3 regions of the Ferriphaselus amnicola genome follow, and region 1 is predicted to be linked to each of the others. Evidence: predicted binding sites of a transcription regulator. Region 1 holds the regulator's gene; each other region holds the start of a gene.
The links. Region 1 encodes FliA, which starts transcription of late flagellar genes. Its sites were predicted from a motif close to CTAAAGTTNNCNNAAANNNTGCCGATANNA; they were not measured.
Positions count from the first base shown of each region.

Region 1 (7,347 bases):
ACGGGCACGTGCAACTCCTTGGCTAATGCCTTAAGTGAGCGGGATATCTCCGAGATCTCGGTGGCTCGATTCTCGCTAGCCTTGCCGGAGGGAGAGCTCATCAACTGTAAATAGTCGATGACGATCAAGCCCAATCCGTGCTCACTTTGGCGAGCCAAGCGACGCGAGCGCGCGCGCAGCTCCAACACATTCAAACCTGGAGTCTCATCAATATGAATCGGCGCATCGTTCAGCAGACCAATGGCATGAGTCAAGCGCCCCCAGTCTTCATCCTCCAGCTTGCCCGTGCGCAACGAGTGCTGATTCAAACGCCCGATCGAGCCTATCATCCGCATCACTAGTTGCGCGCCACCCATTTCCATACTAAAAATCGCCACCGGCTTGGAAGTCTCCAGCGCGATGTTTTCCGCCATATTGATGGAAAAAGCCGTCTTACCCATACTCGGACGTCCGGCCACAATGATGAGGTCGCCCGGTTGCAGACCTGATGTCATGCGATCCAAGTCAGTGAAGCCGGTCGCCACTCCCGTCACTTCACTGTGATTTTCCCGCGCATAAAGTGTCTCGATGCGCTCCACCACCTGGGTCAGCAACGGCGGCATAGAGAGAAAACCCTGCTTACCGCGCGAACCCGCTTCCGCGATCTTCAACACCTTGCTTTCTGCCTCATCAAGCAGCTGCCCAGCATCACGCCCGGCGGGAGCGAAACCACTGGCGGCGATGTCGTTCCCAACTTCAACCAACTGACGCATGATGGCGCGCTCACGCACGATCTCGGCATAACGTTTGATGTTTGCTGCAGAAGGCACGTTCTGCGCCAGCGAACCTAGATAAGCCAATCCGCCCGCTTCATCCAACTTGCCCGCGATTTCCAGTGCTTCTGCCACAGTGATCACATCCACCGGACGCGCCCGCTCCGATAAGCGCATGATATGTTCAAAGATTAGCCTATGCTCGCGCCGATAAAAATCATCCAGATGAATGACATCGGCGACCTTGTCCCACGCACTAACATCCAGCAACAAGCCACCAAGCACTGACTGCTCGGCCTCGACCGAGTGCGGCGGCAACTTGATTTGATCCAATTGAGGGTCAGCGGGCGGAGCGGAATAGTTTTGCATCTCAGAGCCAAGCAGAAAAATACTGGGCTTGATTCTAGCATTTCTCGTAGCCAGATTCCCCGCTTCGACTCCCGCCACCAGCGGTTTCAGCATTGTATGCAAGGCTCCCATCCGGTATAAAGCTACGGGAAAGCAATAAGACTGGATCCGTGTAACAAATATACTTACCGCCCACTCCTAAAGTATTGCATCCCACTGCCGATGAAGACGGCATACAGATCTAGCAAAAGGTGAATCCCGTGAAAATCGAAAAGCCCAGCAGCAAGCCATTACCCTCCGCTCCGATAGGCGAAGGCAGCACCAGATCTCCGTCAAGCAAAGCGGGCAGTGCCACCACCAGCAATCCCAACACAAGCACCTCAGTTCATCTCGGGGCGACGTCGGCGCAGCTACGCAGCATGGAAAGCAGCATGAGCAACACGCCTGTTGTTGATGTCGCCAAGGTCGCCGAAATCAGACAAGCCATCAGCGAAGGTCGCTTCCAGATCAACTCCGGCGTCGTTGCTGACCGCCTCATCGCAACCGCGCGTGAGCTACTAGGCGCTGGCGCACATTGATAGAGTCTTAGCAAGCAATGTCTGACGTCACCTCCCGCCTACATGACGAGCGAGACGCATTGAATGCGTTTGTAACTCTACTCGAAACTGAACAAGTCATTCTGACCAGCGAGGACACCTCCCCGCTCTTGGATTTAGCTGAGTCTAAGAGCAAGTCCGCCAATCGCCTCACCGTCATCATCAACGCCCGCCGCGATGCACTACGCAATACAGGCGGCCTAGACATGAGCTCTTGGCTACAGTCAGTTGCCCCAAATGCCCTACCCATCTGGCTCGAGATACTCCAACTGGCTGAGCGTGCGCAGCAACTGAACAACACGAACGGCGAGCTGATTCAAGTACGTATGCGCCACAATCAACAAGCCCTTGGCGTGTTACATAGCGCAGCCAGCAATAGTGCTGGACTATATGGCCGCGATGGCCAGCCCAATCTACCCAGCGCTCGCCGCACTCTAGGCACAGTTTAATAGCCGCATCTCAGCACTTCAGATCGGCGAAAACCCTGCTTTCTTTACGATGAAAAATCACTGTTTAGACAGCGTTACAGCTGCGCTTGCCAGCATCACTGGACTGGTACTTGCCCAGTCCGCTCAGCTTGTGGCGCGAGAATGGAGATGGCGATACGCCGATTCTTGGCGCGCCCTTCAGGGGTGGCATTCAGCGTTAACGGTTGATTGTCCGCCATACCTACCGCGGTTAGACGTTTGGAGGCGACTCCTTGCGTAATGAACAAACGCACAACACTAGAAGCGCGCGCCGAAGATAACTCCCAGTTGGATGGATAGAGCGGCGTATGGATGGGAATATCATCCGTATGACCATTCACCTCGATGCTGTGATCATCCGCCACCAATAGTTTCGCGACCTCAGACAACGTGCCGACCGCCGCAGCTTGGATTTCAGCCTGCCCAGTCTCGAATAGCACGCTGGCATTAATCTCCAACTCAATACCGCGATTAGTTTGTGAAACTGCGACCTGCCCGCTCTTGATCAGTGCACCCATGACCCGATTCAAGTCACCGGTCACCTTTTTGATGAATTCATCGCGCTTACGCTGCGCTTCCGCCATTTTGGCATTACGACGATCAGCTAAGGAGCGGAGAAACAGCTCTTCTTGCGTCAGCGCGATGACCGTACTAGCAGACGATTGATTACTGTTAAAAGCCTCCGACAAAGATGAGCTAAACACCTTGAACTTACCCTCATTCACCGAGGAGATGCCATACATCACCACAAAGAATGCAAACAACAAGGTGATGAAATCAGCGTAAGAAATCAACCAGCGCTCGTGATTTTCATGGTCTTGCCTTTTACGACGACGCAGCGCCATGACCGACTACTCCAGATACCCTTGCAACTTGGTTTCGATGAAACGCGGATGCTCACCGTTAGCGATCATCATCAGTCCATCAATCACCAAAGTCTGTCGTTTTGACTGCGCCATGATGTGCGCCTTCAACTTATTTGCTATGGGTAGGAATACCAGATTGGCCAAACCCACGCCGTAGATAGTAGAAACGAAAGCCACCGCGATGCCCGCCCCCAACTTAGACGGCTCACCCAGTGTCTGCATCACATGCACCAGCCCCAGCACGGCACCTATGATACCGATGGTAGGAGCATAACCCGCCGCCGACTCCCACACCCGCGAAGATTGCCAACTTAGCTGTTCGTGCGTATCCACATCAACTTCCAGCACTTCGCGAATCTTCTCGGCGCTATTGCCATCCACCAACAACTGCAAACCCTTTTGCATAAAAGGTTCACGAATCTCTGCAATTCGGTTTTCCAACATCAGGATACCATCGCGACGAGACAGCACGCTCCACTCCACCACTTGAGCGATCAGCTGTTGCATATCAGGATGCGGCGGAAAGAACACCCAGCGCCCCATACTGATCCCAGTAAAGAAGACCTTGCGTGGGCTTTGCAACATTACCGCCCCCAAAGTGCCACCGAACACGATGAGGAATGCTGTCGTTTGGAACAGACTGCCCAAGGTGCCACCTTCCAATAACTGCCCCCCGAAAATCCCCGTGATAGCGATCAGCAACCCGAATAAACTGAGCTTATCCATCAGTGACCTTTCAAGTTAGTACGCAAGCGTGACACCGCCTGACTATGCAACTGGCACACACGAGACTCACTGACTCCAAGCACCTCGCCGATTTCCCTCAGGTTCATATCCTGCTCGTAGTGCATACCCATCATCATGCGTTCGCGCTCAGGCAGGTTCTCGATCGCTTTCATCAGGGCATTACGGAAACGCGCATCCTGAATCAATTCGAGCGGATCGGCATCCTCGCCGAACTCGTGACGCTCGAAGAAGTCCTCATCACCCTCCTCATGAAAATCCTCGTAATAGACCAATTGCGCGCCGCGCGACCCACCCAGCATTTCTTGATATTCGGCCAGCGGAATGTCCATTTCCTTAGCGATTTCACTCTCGGAAGGTGCCCGACCTAGTTTTTGCTGCAACGTGCTGATACTCGCTTCGATACGACGCATATCTCGCCGTAGGCTACGCGGCAACCAATCCGCACTACGCAGCTCATCCAACATAGCTCCGCGAATACGTTGCGCAGCATAGGTCTCGAACTGCGCCCCACGCAGCTCGTCGTAACGTCCAACAGCATCTAGCAGTCCAATCATACCCGCCTGAATGATGTCATTCACCTCGACGCTACTCGGCAGTTTTGCCATCATGTGATGCGCGATACGCTTTACCAGCGGCGCATACTCCTTCAGGCACTGCTCCTTGTCATTCTTTCCGGTCGCCGTGTACATGGTTTGAAATTTTTTTGGCTTTCTTGACTCCCCGCCCAGCATTGTACATTCAGCGCACATAGTTTGTTCCCACTGACTGCACTAGGCTGCCAATCTCCGACTCGCAGCAGGCGCCACCCCCTGCCCCGACATCAGAGCAGGCATCTCAAGCTCGTTCAACGCAAAGGGAGCCGACTGGGCAGCGGGCTTAAAGGCTCGGTGCAGCAAATAATCCACATTCACCTCATGCAGATCTTCAGGAACACGCTGACCATTAGCGATGTAATGCAGTGGAATCTGGTGACGTACGGCAACATCAAGCACCGTACCCAATGAAACCGCCTCGTCAAGTTTGGTAGGGATACAGCCGACCACACCCACTGTACGGTATTTGCGTACCACCTCCTCCAACGTATCGCCGCCACTGGTCGCATTCAGCAACAGCAACCGCTTCACTCCGCAGGAGTCGTACATCTGCGTCTGTGATGCGACTCGACCATCTCGCTGCCCCATACCGATGGTATCGATCAGCACCAGATGTTTGTCGCGTAGCGCAGCCAGTGTGCGCTTGAGTTCGGCAACGTCATGCACCGAATGAACCGACACTCCCAGCATCTTGGCGTAGATGCTCAATTGTTCATGGGCTCCGATCCGGTAACTATCGCTACTGATCAACGCCACCTTATTTGCACCGTAGCGCACCACAGCACGAGCGGCAAGCTTGGCCGTCGTCGTGGTCTTGCCCACACCCGTCGGCCCGACCAAAGCATACACACCACCGCGCGTGACTAGGCTATCTTCCTGCTTGATGACCCGTAGGTTGTGTTCGACCACCTTACGTATCCAAGAGGGGCCCGCATCGTCAGGCAGCTTTTCCAACAGATGGCGTGCCAACGTCGCACTAAAGCCCGCATTCAACAATTCGCGCAACAACTTCGTCCGCTCGGGGCTACGCTGCTGCATCTCCGACCAACCGATGCACGCCAACTGCTCCTGCAGCATATTGCGCATTGATTTAATCTCACTCATCAGCGCACCTTGCTGATCCTGTACTGGCGCGATAGGCACTGCAGATGCTGTCATACGGACAGGCTGAGGAGCCATTGGCGCGACAGGCGCCGCATCTGGAATTCGAGCCGTATAGCTCGCAAGCAGTTGCTGCGTACCGCTCATCACCTTCTTGGGCGCAGGCGCAGGAGCCGCTTGCTGGGTGCGCATTTCAGTCAGCGCGGACAACTCGGAGCCAGCCAAAGCCACGATCTCAACCCCCGCATCAACCTTACGATTGGACAAGATCACCGCATCCGGCCCCAGATCATCACGTACCATCCGTAATGCATCGCGCGAAGTCGCTGCCACAAATTTTTTAGCGTTCATACTCCACCCCCTCGAATCACTCTCTTCCATCGCCCCTCAACTCGACGAGGCTCCTTCAGTGATGTTCATTATCAGGAAATGGTGTCAAATCAAACAGGCGAATAAAGGGGGGATTGCGGCACTATTCCGCGTTGGTGAGGGCTAGGACCGACTGATTGCGCCCACCATTTTTGCCTGATAGAGCGCATGATCCGCCACTCTAAGTAAGGCGGCGGCTGAAAAACTCTTGCGGGGAGCCGCCGCCCCCAGACTAAAGTTGACCGATCGCAACATACTTCCCCAAGACCGAATCATCTGCTAATCCGCAACTCCAGAACCATCCTGATGACAAAGTTCGAGCAATTTCTGGGTGAGTTGCCCCAAATCTATCGGCTTACCGATGAATGATGTCATCCCAGCGCTGGTACACTTTTCCTGCTCATCCAAGGTCACGCCTGCGCTCATTGCCACGATGGGTAGAGTAGCGAACTGCGACTCCTGACGGATAAGTTTAGTCGCTTCTAGCCCATCCATTACCGGCATCTGAATATCCATCAGCACCACATCATAGCGCCCGTTCTGCACTCGCCCGATCGCTTCTACACCATGGTTAGCAATATCCACTTCCATTCCCAGCTTTTTTAGCATCTGACTGGCAACCATCTGATTAACCCGATTATCCTCGACCAACAAGACCCGCTTGCTACGCAAAGTTGCCGCAGCATCCTTGAGTACTGACACCGTGTTATCGACTTTATCGTGGGACGCATAGGCCGCCACTTGCCTCTCATCTGCGACGACCAAGCTGATCTGGCAATGGAACGTACTACCTATACCCAATTGACTCTCGACTCGAATGTCGCCCTTCATCAGTTGCGCCAGAGTGCGACTAATCGCCAAACCCAAACCCGTACCTCCGAAACGACGGGTGATCGAGTTGTCTGCCTGAGCAAAGGGTTGGAACAAATTACCAAGCTGTTCCAGTGTCATACCGATGCCACTATCCTGCACCGCAAAATCCAGTGTGATTTCAGAGCCATCTCTGCTCAGTTGTAGCACGTGAAGTTTGACCTGTCCTCGCGCGGTGAACTTGAAGGCATTACCCAAGAGATTTATCAGAATCTGCTTCAGACGCAACTGATCTCCGATGAGGATATTCGGCACGTGAGCGTCACGCTCAAGACTGAATATAAGCCCTTGTTCCTTGGCTCGCAACTCGAACATACGCACCAAACTATCAAGCAATCCATCCAGCGAAAATTCATGTGGTTCGATGGACATCTGCCGCGCCTCAATCTTGGATAGGTCAAGAATGTCGTTGAGAATGCCAAGCAATGATTTTGAAGAGTCCAGAATTTGACGCAAATAACTGCACTGTTCCTCTTTATCTACGCTATCCAGCGCCAAACCAGACAAGCCGATCACCGCATTCATAGGGGTGCGTATCTCGTGAGACATATTGGCCAGAAAATCGCTCTTGGCACGATTGGCGGACTCGGCCTTTTGCCGCGCACTTTCCAACTGCTGTGCTTGCAGTTTCCGTTCAG
Region 1 is NZ_AP018738.1:1,923,772-1,931,118, forward strand. It holds gene dnaB (replicative DNA helicase) at 1-1,121, opposite strand, end outside; gene flgM (flagellar biosynthesis anti-sigma factor FlgM) at 1,361-1,678, shown strand; gene OYT1_RS09650 (flagella synthesis protein FlgN) at 1,696-2,145, shown strand; gene motD (flagellar motor protein MotD) at 2,241-3,008, opposite strand; gene OYT1_RS09660 (flagellar motor protein) at 3,015-3,755, opposite strand; gene OYT1_RS09665 (RNA polymerase sigma factor FliA) at 3,755-4,465, opposite strand; gene flhF (flagellar biosynthesis protein FlhF) at 4,547-5,821, opposite strand; gene OYT1_RS09675 (PAS domain S-box protein) at 6,119-7,347, opposite strand, start outside.

Region 2 (7,347 bases), 1.2 Mb from region 1:
AGCTGGAGTGGGCTCGACTGATTTTTGCGTTACGGCAGTGGCGCTCTGTGCCTCAGTCGAAGATGCCGCTGGGGGCGAGGGATTTACCCCCTCTACGCCAGCCCATCCTGACTTGGATACACTAGTTGTCGCATTCTGGATGTACATTTTGCTTCTCCTTTAACCAAAATCCCAGCCGAAACATCGGTTTCGGCTGGGATTTTTAGCTACCAGCCTAACCAGTTTAGCGTAACAGAGACATCACGCTATTGGGGGCGGTGTTCGCCTGTGCCAACATCGCGGTGCCAGCTTGTTGCAGAATCTGCGCGCGAGTCAGGTTGGCTGTTTCTGCAGCGTAATCAGTGTCCATGATGCGGCTGCGAGCAGCAGTCAGGTTCTCTGCAGCATTAGATACGTTGCTGATGATAGCCTCGAAGCGCGACTGGGTGGCACCAAAGGTTGCGCGTAGCGAGTTGATGTTACCTATCGCTGTATCCATCGTGGTGATTTCGGTCTGGGCGGCAGCGGTCGAAGCCAAGCCAGCTGCTGTCGCAATCACACCACTACCAGCAGCAGTCGATAGCGAACCCGTGGTCACAGTAATCGTTTCGGCATTATTTGCACCGATCTGGAAGGTCAGCGAGGTGCCGCCGGTCAACAAAACCTGTCCGTTGAATTTGCTAGCTCCAAGCACGCGAAGGTTTTCTGCATCCAGTGCCTGATACTCAGAATTCAGGGAAGCCAAGTCGCCGGAGGCAGTGGCGTTAGACGCCTGCACTGCCAATTCACGCATCCGCTGCAAATTGTTACCGATGATACCAAGCGCGCCTTCAGCAGTCTGAGCAAGTGAGATGCCGTCGTTGGCATTGCGCACCGCAACATTCAGTCCCTTGATCTGGGCGTTCATGCGCTCGGCGATGGCTAGTCCTGCTGCATCGTCTTTGGCGCTATTCACGCGAAGGCCAGAAGACAGGCGTTGCAGTGATGTGTTCAAGGCACCTTGGGAGCTATTAAGGTTGCGCTGTGCGTTCAGAGCCGCAATATTGGTGTTGATATAGGAAGCCATTTTCGTTCTCCTTTACATTAATCACTGCGATTATGCTTTGGTCTGCATAAGCAATCGCTGTTGAATCTATTATCGGTTCTTGCGCTAAAATACTTAGGGTTCAGTTCGATAATTAAACCAACTTAGCCTAGCGCAACAAAGACATCACGCTGTTCGGGGCGGTGTTGGCTTGTGCCAGCATCGCAGTGCCTGCTTGTTGCAGAATCTGGGCGCGAGTCAAGTTGGCAGTTTCTGCGGCGTAGTCAGTGTCCATGATGCGACTGCGGGCAGCGGTCAGGTTCTCTGCGGCATTGGATACGTTGCTGATGATCGCTTCGAACCGAGACTGAGTGGAGCCAAAGGTTGCACGAGTCGAGTTGATGGTGGCGATGTCAGCATCCAGCAAGGTGATTTGTGCCGAAGCCAATGCTGTAGTGGTTCCCAAAGTGGTTCCTGTCATCGCAACGACGGTGGTGGTGACCGAAACCGTGTCGGCAGCGTTTGCGCCAATCTGGAACGACAGCGTGGCAGCAGCATTCAGCAGCGAAGTGCCGTTGAATTTTGTTGCGCCGATTACGCGCGTATTTTCAGCGGCGAGTTGCTTGTACTCAGAGTCTAGCGAAGTCAAGTCGCCCGACGCTGTGGAGTTGGCTCCTTGTACCGCCAGTTCACGCATCCGCTGCAGATTGTTGCCGATGATGCCAAGTGCACCTTCAGCGGTCTGGGCTAGAGAAATGCCATCGTTGGCATTGCGTACCGCAACATTCAACCCCTTGATTTGCGCATTCATGCGCTCGGCGATGGCCAGCCCTGCTGCATCGTCCTTGGCGCTGTTCACGCGCAAGCCGGAAGACAGGCGTTGCAGCGAAGTATTCAGCGCACCCTGAGATTGGGTCAGGTTGCGTTGTGCATTCAAGGCGGCGATGTTGGTGTTGATATAGGAAGCCATTTTGGTTCTCCTTAACTTTGATTTCAAACTCCGGTGTGTTCCACCGTTCACTGCAGTTGTGTCTTGGTTTTCTAGACTTAATCAACTACTGATGAGCTAGTTATCGGTGCTTTCTCGTCAAACTTTATAGTTGGGATGAACTATTTAAGCGAGTGATTAGAAAGCGGGATTAGTCCGCCGCTACCACACGATTTTTGCCGGTCTGCTTGGCGAGGTACATTGCCTGATCAGCGCGGGCGATCGTGTCATCCGCTGTTTCGTTCTCGCTGCGTAGTGCCACGCCTGCGCTAAAAGTGATGAGCTGACGCTCATTGTTGTGCATGAAAAAGCGCTTGGTCAGTTCGCGCTGGAGACGCGAGATGGTGGCGATACCTTCCTCCAAAGCGGTGTCGGGAAGCACGATGATGAACTCTTCACCACCGTAGCGTCCGACGGAGTCGCTGGGGCGCAGGGCGTCTTTGATGACACTGGCGAGATGAATGAGGGCTTGATCCCCCGCTTGATGACCAAGAGTGTCATTAAGACGCTTGAAATTGTCCACGTCGAGTAGTGCGATGATGATGGGTGTAGGGTTGCGATCAGCTCGTTTGTATTCGCGCTCCATGATCTCGTCAAGGCCGCGCCGGTTGAGCGCCCCAGTGAGTTGGTCTTCCCGCACTAACTCACTCACATGTTCTAGCTCGGTTTCCAACTCATGGATGCGGCGCTCGGCTTCATCCGCTTGCTTGCGGGTGGCCAGCAGTTCGTCACGCGAACGTAAGGCGCTTTCCTGAATAGTACGTGTGTCCTGCATGATGTCATCAAGGATGTGGCCAAGCTCCGCCAGATTGTCTGTGCCGCCGATCTTTTGGCTGTAGCTCTCCATTTTTGTGTGGTATTCGCCAGTAGTGTCGGTCAGTTCACCTAAACGGTCGATGAAGCTCGACATTAGCGTTTTTAACGTGCTCTTGGCGTCAGTTAAGCTTTGTTGCAATAGCCCTTGTTTGATGATGGCATCTCGCAGACTACGTTCAGCATCGGCAATGATGTGCTTATCGATGGGGTTGGCGATGATTTCTTGGAACATGCCAATTTGTCCGTGCAGCCATTTATCATCGGCAACCAACTCGCTGACGTTTTCTACTAGCATCCGCAACAAGCGGATCAAACCTTCTTGCACCTTGATTTTGTCGCCGCCATGTAGCTCCATGTGCAGCCAAAAGTGGCGCAATTTTTCTGCTAATTGATTAATCTGATCGTGACTGTGGGCGGTACGGACTTGCCCGATCAATGCCGTGACTTCCCCCGATAGTTCTGGATGTAATTGCAATGTACTTTCCAGCGTCTGTGCCAACAGTTCGCCCAGTTGACCAAGTAATGCGTGGTCGGCCAGATTGGGCATGGTCGCTCCGGGAGATGCTGTGTCTATGACTGCGGGGGCAGCGCTGAGTTGGGGCGCGGTAATCTCTGTTTCATTGCTTACCTTGGCGTCGAGTGTTTCGGTTTGGCCGCTAGACCATGATCTGATCAATCCTTGTAGCTTTTCTGATAGTACGGCGGGGTCGGAGCTGAATCGTCCTAGGACGGTTTCTAGACCTTCCCTCTTGCGCGCAATGGTGAGGCCCTTGTGCGTAGTTTCCAACTGTCGTAACAGATCACGGATGAGATCAGACCATGCGAGAGGTGCAGCCTTAGTCTGCTCAGCAGGAGGGAACAAAAAATGCTGTAGCTCATTTTGACAGCGCGCCCAATCTCGGCTGGAAATGGCTTGTTTGAGGGACTTTCCGATGGCGCTGGTCTTAGGGGACTCTTTGACTAACCGCTGTGCAACTCCGACCAAAATCGTTTCTGCTCCGCTCGCCTCGACTGGCTCGCCGCTAATTTCTTGGTACACCGCAGTGTAGTTATTGGGCGTCGCTGCAAGTTTGCGTGAAGCGAGTAACTTGAGGGTTTCGCGGGCGATCTCTGCGGGATTGTTCATTTTCTTCGATGAGCGACTATCAATGGTCGAATTTTCAATGGATTCTCAGGTTGAGTATCTGACGAATAGCTGGAGAATACTAGCCTATTTTTCAGGCGCTTTCTGCGTTTGCTGCGAGCACCAGTGGCTCCAAAGTTGTCGATAGGTCGATTCGATTTCTTGCGTGTAGGCCGCTGGATTGCCTACTGAGCTTTGGTGCCATCGATCACGTAGGCTTTGGCGTATGCGTGAAAGCGCTTCTAAGTCATGAAAATACTTGATTGCGATCGAGACATATTGATCTGGGCTTGTGGCCACCCAGTCGGAAAGTCCGACCGCTCCCATTATTCCGGCGCCGCAGCGCGAAACTGTACGCGAGCCGGAGAGCGTGATGACTGGCACGCCCATCAGTGTCGCCAATACTGTGGTTGTGCCGCCATTGTAAGGAAACGGGTCCAGCGCGACATCGATCGATTGGTGCAATGCTAGGAAGTCGTAAGTGGTGACTCGGGGTTTCAAGATCAGGCGACTGGCATCGATGCCGTACGAGGCAAATGTATTGATTAGCCTGTGTTGCACAGCTTCCTCTTCGGAATTGCCAAACATGATGCGTGATCCAGGCGTACGTTTGAGTATTTCTGCCCATAGTGCAATGTTCTCGTCCGAGATTTTGGAGTGCGCATTGAGGCAGGAAAAGGTAAATGCTTGGCCTGAAAGCGCGGGCAAGGGAGTGACTTCCGGTGGCTGAAAGTGCAGGCCAAAAGTATATGAAGCCGATAGACGAATGAGTTGCTCCGAGTGGAACTGATCGGTCATGCCGGGTGGGTCGAGATACTGATCGGTGAAGCGATAGTCCATGCTACTGAGGCCGGTCGTGCCCGCGTAGCCTAACCATGTAATTTGAATCGGTGCGGGTTTCCGAGCAAAGACCAATAGCCGATTAAGTGCAGTGTGTCCTGAAAGGTCAATAAGAATGTCGATCTCGTCACGTTGGATCTGGGCAAAAAGCTCGTCATCACTGAGTTGCAGGCAGGGTCTCCAGTGGTCAGCATAGCTCTTAAGCTCTTGGGAAACTGCATCCTGCCGTGTATGGTTGTAGTAGCAATACACGGTGAAGTCGTGTCGATCATGATGGGCCAAGATGGGGCGAATGAACATGGCGACCGAGTGATCGCAAAAGTCGGCGGAGACGTAGCCTATCTTTAATTTTCGATCTGAGGACGTGGAGTTGCTCTGCTTTTTCCAGAGCTTTTTGAGTGGCTGCTCAAATGTTCTGGCGAACTCTAAGTGGGCATTGAACAGAGCCTGATCGTCGATTTTCCGGCTGCGAAGTAGGAAGAACAGCAGATCGCTTTGGATCGTTGCATTGTTTGGAGCCAGCTTGGTCGCAATTTGGTAGTGGGCGATGGCCTCTTCTTCGTGGCCCGTTGCGTAGTTGGTCAATCCTAATGCTAGATGGCCGGAGAGCAATTCTGAGTTGAGTGTTAACGCCTCTTTTGCATAGGACAGCGCCTCTGAGAATCGCCCTAATTTGGCGTATAACAAGCCAATCTCACCGAGGATCGTGGCCGTATGGGGAATGGGAAGCGCGGCGGCTAGTTTCATGTGCTCGATGGTTCGCTCGGGCATGCCTTTCTTGTCGTAGATCAACGCTAGGTTAAGGTGATAGATCGGCTGATTCGAAGCCAGAGAAATGGCATGGCTTATCAGATCGATAGCATTGCTGGGGTCGCCCATCTTGTCCGACAGTAATCCCAGATGGAAAATGCAATCGGCGTGTTGCGGTACAAGTTCGACCACTTTAAGTAGGGTGATGATCGCTTCACTGAACTGATCTTGAGAGAATAATAAAACTCCTAGGTTGTATAGTGCATTGGCATGATTCGGGGTCAACGCGATGGCACGTCGGTAAGATGAGATGGCCGAGTCGAACTCCCCTGCGTGCTGGAGCGCCATACCTAGATTGCTGTGTGCGTTAGCGTATTCCGGGTTGCGATGGATCGCCTTGCGTAGCACTGGGATCGCCTCCTTGAATCGCCCAGTTTCGTTATAGGCTGCGCCTAAGTTGCTTAAGAAGGAGGCATTTTCTGGGTCGAGCGTCAGCGACCGAACTAACAAAGCAATCCCGCTATCAGTTTTGCCTTGTTGGTAGTCAATCAGTCCAAGATAGTGAATCGCATCGGCATGAGTTTTCTTAACCTCAAGAATCTTACGGAACTCCGTAGCGGCTTGATCTAGCTGTCCTCGCTCAAAGGAGCGAACGGCGAGTTGAAACAGCGTAATGAGGTCGGTGTTGTTCGCGGGTTGGAGTGTCTGCTTGGAAATACAACAATGCTTGAATTTCTTACCGCTACCACAAGGGCAGGGATCGTTGCGTTGAGTGGTCGGTGTGGATGGGAGTGCGGGCATCATCAATTTCCTTCAGAAGGCAGATGGACTTCCCTTATGGGAGAACGCCGAGCATCTGCATGTCACGACGGAGCTCGTCGCTTCAGAGGGCACCAATTATGGCCAATCGCAACTGGGAACAAGTTGTGAATAGCGCGGCTTTCTCGCTGTTATTCGAGCAGGTGGTTGCTGATGGCGTAATGGATGGCCTCGGCGTTGTTGCGCAGATTCATCTTCTCCAGAAGACGAGCGCGATAAACACTGACTGTCTTGACGCTGAGCGACATGGCTTCGCCGATCTCGGTGAGCGTCTTGCCTGAGGCCATCAAGCACAACGTCTGGTATTCGCGGTTGGAAAGTTTTTGGTGCAGCAACTCTTGGTAGCCTTGGGTCAAACCTTCGGCGAGTTGCTCCGCAAGTTCACTGCTGATGTATTTCTTGCCGCTGGCGACTTGGCGGATGGCTGTAACCAGTTGCGCTGGCGCGCTTTGTTTATTCAGATATCCCGCCGCGCCGGTCTTGATCGAGCGCAGCGCGTACTGGTCTTCCGCATGCATGCTCAGCATCAGTACAGGTAAGTTGGGATGGATCTGCTTGATCTGCTTGAGCACATCGATACCGTGCTTGTCCGGCATGCTGATGTCCAGCAACACCATGTCGAACTCTTCGCTCTGAACTTGCTGGATGGCTTCCATGCCACTGCCGGCCTCGCCCGTGACGCGCAGGTCGGGCGTGTCATCTAGGATTTGTTTCAGCCCCTTGCGTAGGATGGCGTGGTCGTCAACGACGAGAATCTTCACGGTATTCAGCATGATGGTCCTTAGAACAAAGTTTGTTGCGGCATTACAAGCGAACTCAAATCGCGCGGCTCCGGATTATGCGGGATACAGACTGCAATAGTAGTACCTTTTCCTGGTGCGCTGTCGATACGCAGATCGCCGCCAAAGTGCGACACTCGTTCTTGGATACCACGCAGTCCAAAAGAGCGCGGCTTTTGTCTATCGCGCTGGGCGATACCACAACCATTGTCGCTCACCATCAAATCGA
Region 2 is NZ_AP018738.1:389,405-396,751, forward strand. It holds gene OYT1_RS01780 (flagellar protein FlaG) at 1-147, opposite strand, end outside; gene OYT1_RS01785 (flagellin N-terminal helical domain-containing protein) at 224-1,045, opposite strand; gene OYT1_RS01790 (flagellin N-terminal helical domain-containing protein) at 1,173-1,973, opposite strand; gene OYT1_RS01795 (GGDEF domain-containing protein) at 2,143-3,933, opposite strand; gene OYT1_RS01800 (O-linked N-acetylglucosamine transferase family protein) at 4,018-6,324, opposite strand; gene OYT1_RS01805 (response regulator) at 6,471-7,112, opposite strand; gene OYT1_RS01810 (hybrid sensor histidine kinase/response regulator) at 7,121-7,347, opposite strand, start outside.
Region 2: a site for FliA is predicted at 2,072-2,101, ahead of OYT1_RS01790 (flagellin N-terminal helical domain-containing protein). Genes of this name have one in related genera too.

Region 3 (7,347 bases), 1.3 Mb from region 1:
CTCAGCAAAGTTGAGTTCGCCGAACAGTGCGTGTTCCAACTCTACTGCATGGACGCTGCCATTGGCGTGGTCGCCATTGATATGTGCATGTGCCAAGGGAGCCACGCTTTGTAGCAGGGCAAACAGGCAGATGAGTAGGATTCTGATCCAGTGTTTCATGGCACCGATGGTAGCACGGTTGGTGTCTGAGGCTCGGTCAGACAACAAGCTGCAAAAATAATTCCCTGATAGAATCAATCACCAATTAATCGAGGGATAAGGGCATGAATCGCAAGGCACATGAATGGCGTTTCTTTCGCGCAGGCGGTTTCGATCAGGTGCGTATTGATACCGGTGCTGATTTGCTGGCGCTGGGCGATCTTGATCAGAAACTTTGGGTGGCATTGAGCTGCCCGACACGCGGTATCGAATTTGATGCGCATACGCTCGATCTGATCGACTCCGATAATGACGGGCATGTGCGCGCACCCGAAGTCATCTCGGCGGTGAATTGGGCAGCTAGGCTGTTGAAAGATTGCGATCTGCTAGCCAAAGGGTCGGCGACACTGCCGCTGGTGGCGATCAACGAGGCAACGGATGAAGGTGCCAAATTATTGGCGGCAGCTCGCCATATTCTCGTTAGCCTAGGCAAACCCGAAGCGGACTCGGTCAGTGCGGCTGACACCACCGATACAGCAAGGCTGATGGCTGGACTGCGTTTTAATGGCGACGGCATCATCGCCCCCGCTGCAGTGGAAGATGCCGTGACGAAGAGCGTGCTGGAAAGCATCATCGCTAGTTTGGGCTCCGTTACCGATGCGGGTGGAGAGAAGGGGGTTACCAAGGATCTGGTTGAGCGTTTCTTCGATCAAGCGAGGGAGTTCGATACGTGGAGTCTGCGTGCTGAGCAAGATCAGGCCATCTTGTGCCTAAAGGAAGATACGCAGTTGGCGGCCACTGCTTGGCGGGCAGTGCGTACCAAGGTTGATGATTACTTCACTCGTTGCCAGATGGCGGCTTACGATGCGCGAGCAGCGCTGCCTCTGAGCCGATCTATCGAAGATTATCAGCAGCTGGCGGGGAAAGAGTTGAGTGCAGGGGCGAGTGAGGTGGCGGCATTTCCTTTGGCTTTGGTGGCTGCGGGACAATCCTTGCCGTTGCGCAACGGAATCAATCCAGCGTGGTCAGCCGCTATCGTTGCCTTTCGCGAACAAGTCGTGTTGCCGCTATTGGGCAATCGTGATCAGTTAAGTGCGGAGGAATGGGCTGACATTTCTGGTCGTTTTGCTGCTTACGAAGGCTGGTTGGCAGATAAGCCAGAGACGCAAGTGGAAGCGTTGGGTTCGGCTCATTTGCGCATGGTGCTGAGCGGTGGCCACGAGCTTGCTTTACTTGAACTGATTGCGCAGGATACGGCGCTGGCCTCCGAAGTTGAGGCGATCGCTTCGGTGGATAGGCTGGTTCACTATGTGCGCGACTTGGGGGCGTTGGTCAATAACTTTGTCTCTTTCCGTAATTTTTACACCGGTGTGGATAAAGCGGTGTTTCAGGCGGGGACATTGTACTTGGATGGTCGGAGTTGCGAGTTGTGCATCAAGGTTGATGATGCCGGTAAGCACTCCACGCTGGCAAATCTGAGTCGTGTCTGTCTGGTCTATTGTGAGTGTGTGAATGGCTCGGCTAAACAGACCATCGCCGCCGCTTTTACTGCTGGCGACTCGGATCAGTTGATGGTTGGGCGCAATGGTATCTTCTACGACCGCAAGGGGCAGGACTGGAATGCAACCATCATCCGCATCCTAGAGCATCCGATTAGCATACGTCAGGCGTTCTGGTCACCATACAAGCGTGCTGGGAAAATGATTGGTGAGCAGTTGCAGAAGTTTGCTGCCGCTCGCTCTCAGGCGGCAGAAACCAAGTTGGTGACCTCAGCGCTTGAGGCTGGGAAGGCTCCTGCTGAAGCGCCCAAGGCTCCACCTCCTCCGTTCGATGTGGGTAAATTTGCCGGTATTTTTGCGGCCATTGGCTTGGCGGTGGGGGCGTTGGGGACGGCGCTAGCCTCGGTGCTGACGGGCTTGCTCGACCTACGCTGGTGGCAGATGCCACTGGTGTTGATTGGAGCATTGCTGGCAGTGTCAGGACCTTCTATGCTGATTGCTTGGTTCAAGTTGAAACAGCGCAATCTTGGGCCGCTGCTGGATGCCAATGGCTGGGCAGTGAATGCGCGCGCTCGAATCAATATCCCGTTTGGAACGTCACTGACTGGCTTGGCTAGACTGCCAGAAGGCGCTTCAGCTCTGCATATGGTTGATCCCTTTGCCGAAAAGAAACAGCGCTGGCCGTATTATGTTGGTGCATTGTTGCTTATAGGGATGGCTTGGGCGAGCTGGCACTGGAGTGCATTATTGTTCCGTTGATCCATTCTGCACATTTTTGGTTGAATTTGAGCTAACGAAAAAAACGATTAAATTTTTTAAAAAAACACTAAAGTTTTATTTGTGGGTGCCGATACATCAGTCGTAAGCATGAGTTTGTCCCCTTGCAAATTCGTGTTCTTTGAAGGCTTCCTCTTCTAATTCATGGACTTGCTCCATAATGAGGGAGTCTTCCCTTCTTTCATGTAGGAACATTGACTACAAAAAATACAGAAGCCCTCTGATTTTTTCCTACATGCACGTCCCGCAGAATGCAGTCGTCGATAAAGACGTTGTTCAACTTCCAAGGGGACGAAAATGAACGCTCATCAACTGCACGAAGAAATTAAGGAAACAAATCTTTCCTACATGTTGCTGGCTCAGCAAATGATTCAGGAAGATAAGGCATCTGCGATCTTTCGCTTGGGTGTCAGCGAAGAGACTGCTGATCTTATCTCTGGATTGACTCCGGCTCAGCTGTTGAAGATGGCGTCAGCTAATATGCTGCTGTGCTGCTTCCGCTTGGACGAGAATGTGTTGTTGAATATGGTGACTGACTACAACAAGGATAGGATGATGTCGCAAGCGCACGCAGCCATTCTGATGGCTGGACGTCCAGTCGAGGCTCTGGCAGCCTGATTCATTCATCATCTGTCTGGAGGGTGTCATGCGAAACAAGAGTGTAGTCACAGAGGCGCGCGAGATTCATATTGCGGTGGAGTTGATCGAACTGGGCGCCCGCTTGCAACTTTTGCAGGAAGAGACTGCACTGAGCCGTGAGCGCTTGCTTAAACTATACAAAGAAGTGAAGGGCGTATCCCCATCCAAAGGTATGCTGCCCTACTCGACTGATTGGTTTATGAGTTGGCAGCCAAACATTCACTCGTCGTTGTTCATCGGCATTCATCAGTTCTTGCTAAAAAATGCTGGAATAAAAGGGGTTGAGGCGCTGATTAAGGCCTACCGCTTGTATTTGGAGCAGATTGGCTTCAGCGGCGGAGATGCGGTGCTGAGTGTTACTCGTGCGTGGTTCCTGATTCGCTTCTTTGAGGCCGACATGTTGCAGCTTACGACTTGTGTCGAATGTGGCGGCAACTTCGTTGTACATACGAATGAGCTCTGTGGTCACTATACCTGTGGGATATGTCGCCCACCTTCTCGTGCTGGCAAGACCAAAAAAGCTGCTGAAGAACTGGCTTTGGTTGTCTGATGCAGGCTAGGAGAATCCCCTAAAGTTTTCACCCCATTGGCCGTTACCACCGATATAAGTTTTGAGTGGTAACGGCTTTCTTCTTGGCGGGCTTGGGGGCAACGGAAGAACAAGTAAGAATAAATCCGGTTAATTGGGTGATTGAGTTTAGCGGGCTGGTGATAATTTGCTAGCCAGTGAGACAGAAACGATAAGCAGGGGGCGGTTATGTTTGTAATTATCGGGTATGTGGTAGTTCTGGGGAGTGTGTTCGGCGGATTTGCGATGGCGGGTGGTCATTTAGCGGCACTCTTTCAGCCACTTGAATTATTGATGATTGGAGGAGGTGCGCTAGGTGCCTTCTTTGTGGGTAATACACCTAAGGCGGTTAAAGCCACAGTCAAGGGACTGCCCTTGGTGTTCAAGGGGGCGAAATACACTAAAGATACATACATGGAGCTGATGGCGCTACTCTATGAATTGCTTGGGAAAATTCGCAAAGAAGGTCTGATGTCTATTGAAGGTGATGTCGAAAAGCCAGACGAAAGCCCGTTGTTCTCTAAGTACCCCAAAATTCAGTCTGATCATCACCTAGTTGAATTCATCACCGATTATCTCCGCATCATGGTCAGCGGCAACCTCAACGCCATGGAAATCGAAAATCTAATGGATGTTGAGATTGAGACCCATCATCACGAAGAGTTGGTTCCCGCGCACACCATTGCCAAGCTCGGTGACGGTATGCCGGCTTTTGGTATCGTGGCGGCGGTTATGGGGGTTGTGCATACCATGGAGTCGGTAGGGGCGCCTCCGGCAGAGTTGGGGATGTTGATTGCTCACGCGTTGGTGGGGACCTTTCTTGGTATCTTGCTAGCTTATGGTTTCGTCGGCCCACTTTCTTCTGTGTTAGAGCAAAAGGCAGATGAGTCCACCAAAATGTTTCAGACCATCAAAGTAACTTTGCTGGCTAATCTGAACGGATATGCGCCGGCGATGGCGGTTGAGTTTGGTCGCAAAGTATTGAATTCCACAGAGCGTCCAGGCTTCGCTGAGCTGGAAGAGCACGTCAAAACCAAACGCTGATCGGCAAATAATAATTACGGCGGAGCAAGGGTATGGCAGGGGACGATAAACGACCCATTGTGGTCAAGCGTATCAAGAAGGTCGCTGGGGGGCACCACGGTGGCGCTTGGAAGATTGCATACGCTGACTTCGTGACTGCGATGATGGCGTTCTTTCTGCTGATGTGGCTTTTAGGCTCAACAGCAAAGGGGGACTTGAACGGGATTTCTGAATATTTCAAGACTCCCCTGAAAGTCGCACTGGAAGGTGGTTCTGGTAGTGGAGACAGTTCCAGTGTCATCAAGGGTGGCGGTAAAGATCTGACTCGCTCTACTGGCCAAGTCAAAGAAGGCGATGTGGACAGCAAGAAGCGCACCGTCAATTTGAAGGCCACCAACGAGGAATTCAAGCGCTTACAGCAAGCTAAGGAAATGGCCACACTTCAGCAATTGAAGGCGAATATCGAGCAGGCCGTTGATGCTAATGAAAAGCTAAAGAAGTTTAAGAGCCAGATTCTGCTCGACCTAACTAGTGAAGGTTTGAGGGTGCAGATTGTGGACGAGAAGAATCGGCCTATGTTTCAGTCAGGTCGTGCGCAACTTGAGCCCTATACCCGCGATATTTTGCGCGAAATCGGTAAGACACTAAACGAAGTGCCGAATATGGTCAGTCTGTCCGGTCATACCGATGCGCAGGCCTATTCGATGGGTGACAAAGGCTACAGTAACTGGGAGTTATCAGCGGATCGCGCCAATGCCTCCCGCCGCGAGCTGATCAACGGCGGAATGAGTGAAGACAAGATTGTGCGCGTCGTTGGCTTGGCCTCGGCTGTGCCCTTTGATAAGGATGACCCTCAAAATCCGATCAATCGCCGTATTAGCATAATCGTGATGAATAAAAAGGCGGAAGAGGCGGCTCGCCATGATGGCGGCACTGTCGAGATAGAGGCAGGGAGTAGTGAGATCGAGTTGACGATTCAAGAGGAGGTGAGCCAGATGCCAGGCGCACCTCGTCCTAGGATGTTAAAGAATTAGGCGGGTTTGTCGTTAGATGGTCTACGGAGTGTTGCTTGGCAATGCTTATTTACAGCGAGAATAATGATCATGAATAGCTGGTGGAGTTCTCTTTCCCTTAAGAATAAATTGCAGATACCAATTCAGGTGATTCTGATGGTTATTCTGGTGTTTGCGCAGAATTGGATGGTCGGCCACTTTGAGGCCAACATTGAGCATGATGCGAAGAGTAGAGCCGAAATCGCTGCTAAAGCATTGTTCAATAGCCTAAATACAATGATGGTTTCTGGTCTGATCAGCGATAAAGAGCAGCGTGTCGGCCTAGTTAAGAGAATGGCCGCGACTCAGGGATTGGATGAGTTGCGCATCTTTCGTGGTAAGCCATTGATAGATCAGTATGGTCCAGGTTTGCCGGATGAACAGGCGAAAGATGAGTTGGAAAGGCAGGTGTTAAGTACTGGCAAGGAATTAGTGGAGTTTTCGCCCGGAAGTGCCCCTTCCATGCGCGTGGTGTTTCCATTTTTATCGCAGCACGATTATCACGGTGTCAATTGCCTAGAGTGTCATGCGGGTAATGAGGGCACGATCAATGGTGCGGTTAGTGTTCGCATCGGTCTAAAGGATGCTTTTGCTGAGTTAAAAAGCTTGGAAATGTCGCTATGGGCGGGGCAAGTTGTATTGCAGGTCATGCTGTTTTTTGTGATTGGCGGCATCATCAAGCAAGTAACAGCTCCCACCCGTGAATTGAAGAACGTCATGCAGCAGATGCAGCGCGCAGGTGATTTGTCATTGCGAGTAGTTGTGCGTAGTAATGATGAGGTTGGTCAAATGGGGAGGGCCTTCAACGAACTGGCGAAAAGCTTTCAAAGTATTGTCAGCCAAGTACATGGTTATGCCGGGCAGGTTTCAAGTTCGGCTTCTGCATTGGCTAGTAATGCAGACATGGTGGCAACTAGTTCGCAACGACAAAGTGATGCAGCTCTCGATACGGCGCACGAAGTGGATACCATGAGCAGTAGTATCGGATTGGTTGCAGATACTTCGAGCAATGTACACCTCCTGTCTTTGGAGAGTCTGCAACAAGCGGAAAGTGGGCAGAAGAGCTTGCAAGAGTTGATGGCGGAAATTGAGCATGTTGAGGTTGCGGTCAAACTTATGGCGGGTTCCGTTGCGGCTTTTGTAAAGAGCACACAAACCATTACCAATATGACTAAAGAGGTGCGTGACATCGCCGAGCAAACCAATCTGCTGGCGCTGAACGCCGCCATTGAGGCTGCGCGCGCCGGTGAGCAAGGGAGAGGCTTTGCTGTGGTAGCAGATGAGGTGCGTAAGTTGGCCGAAAAATCGGCCCAATCGGCGAGTCAGATTGATGTGGTGACTCGCGATCTAGGCGGGCAGAGTGATCAGGTGGAGGTCAGCATTGCCAATGGCCTGCAGTCCTTGAAAACTAGTCGAAGCCATATGGGAACGGTTGCCGATGTATTGGCACAGTCGAATGATTCCGTGAGTAAGGTAAATGCAGGAGTGGAAGAGATTTCCACGTCAGTCAATCAACAGAAAGTAGCTAGTCGCCATATTAGCGAGAACGTTGACCACATCGCTGCGATGGCGGGTAGTAATAACAATGTCATTTTGCGCACGGTGCAAGCAATTAAGGATGTCGAACAACTGGCGATTGACCTAAAGCAGG
Region 3 is NZ_AP018738.1:637,746-645,092, forward strand. It holds gene OYT1_RS13540 (hypothetical protein) at 1-159, opposite strand, end outside; gene OYT1_RS03025 (hypothetical protein) at 264-2,396, shown strand; gene flhD (flagellar transcriptional regulator FlhD) at 2,712-3,032, shown strand; gene flhC (flagellar transcriptional regulator FlhC) at 3,061-3,603, shown strand; gene motA (flagellar motor stator protein MotA) at 3,811-4,665, shown strand; gene motB (flagellar motor protein MotB) at 4,698-5,678, shown strand; gene OYT1_RS03050 (methyl-accepting chemotaxis protein) at 5,748-7,347, shown strand, end outside.
Region 3: a site for FliA is predicted at 2,464-2,493, ahead of flhD (flagellar transcriptional regulator FlhD). Genes of this name have one in related genera too.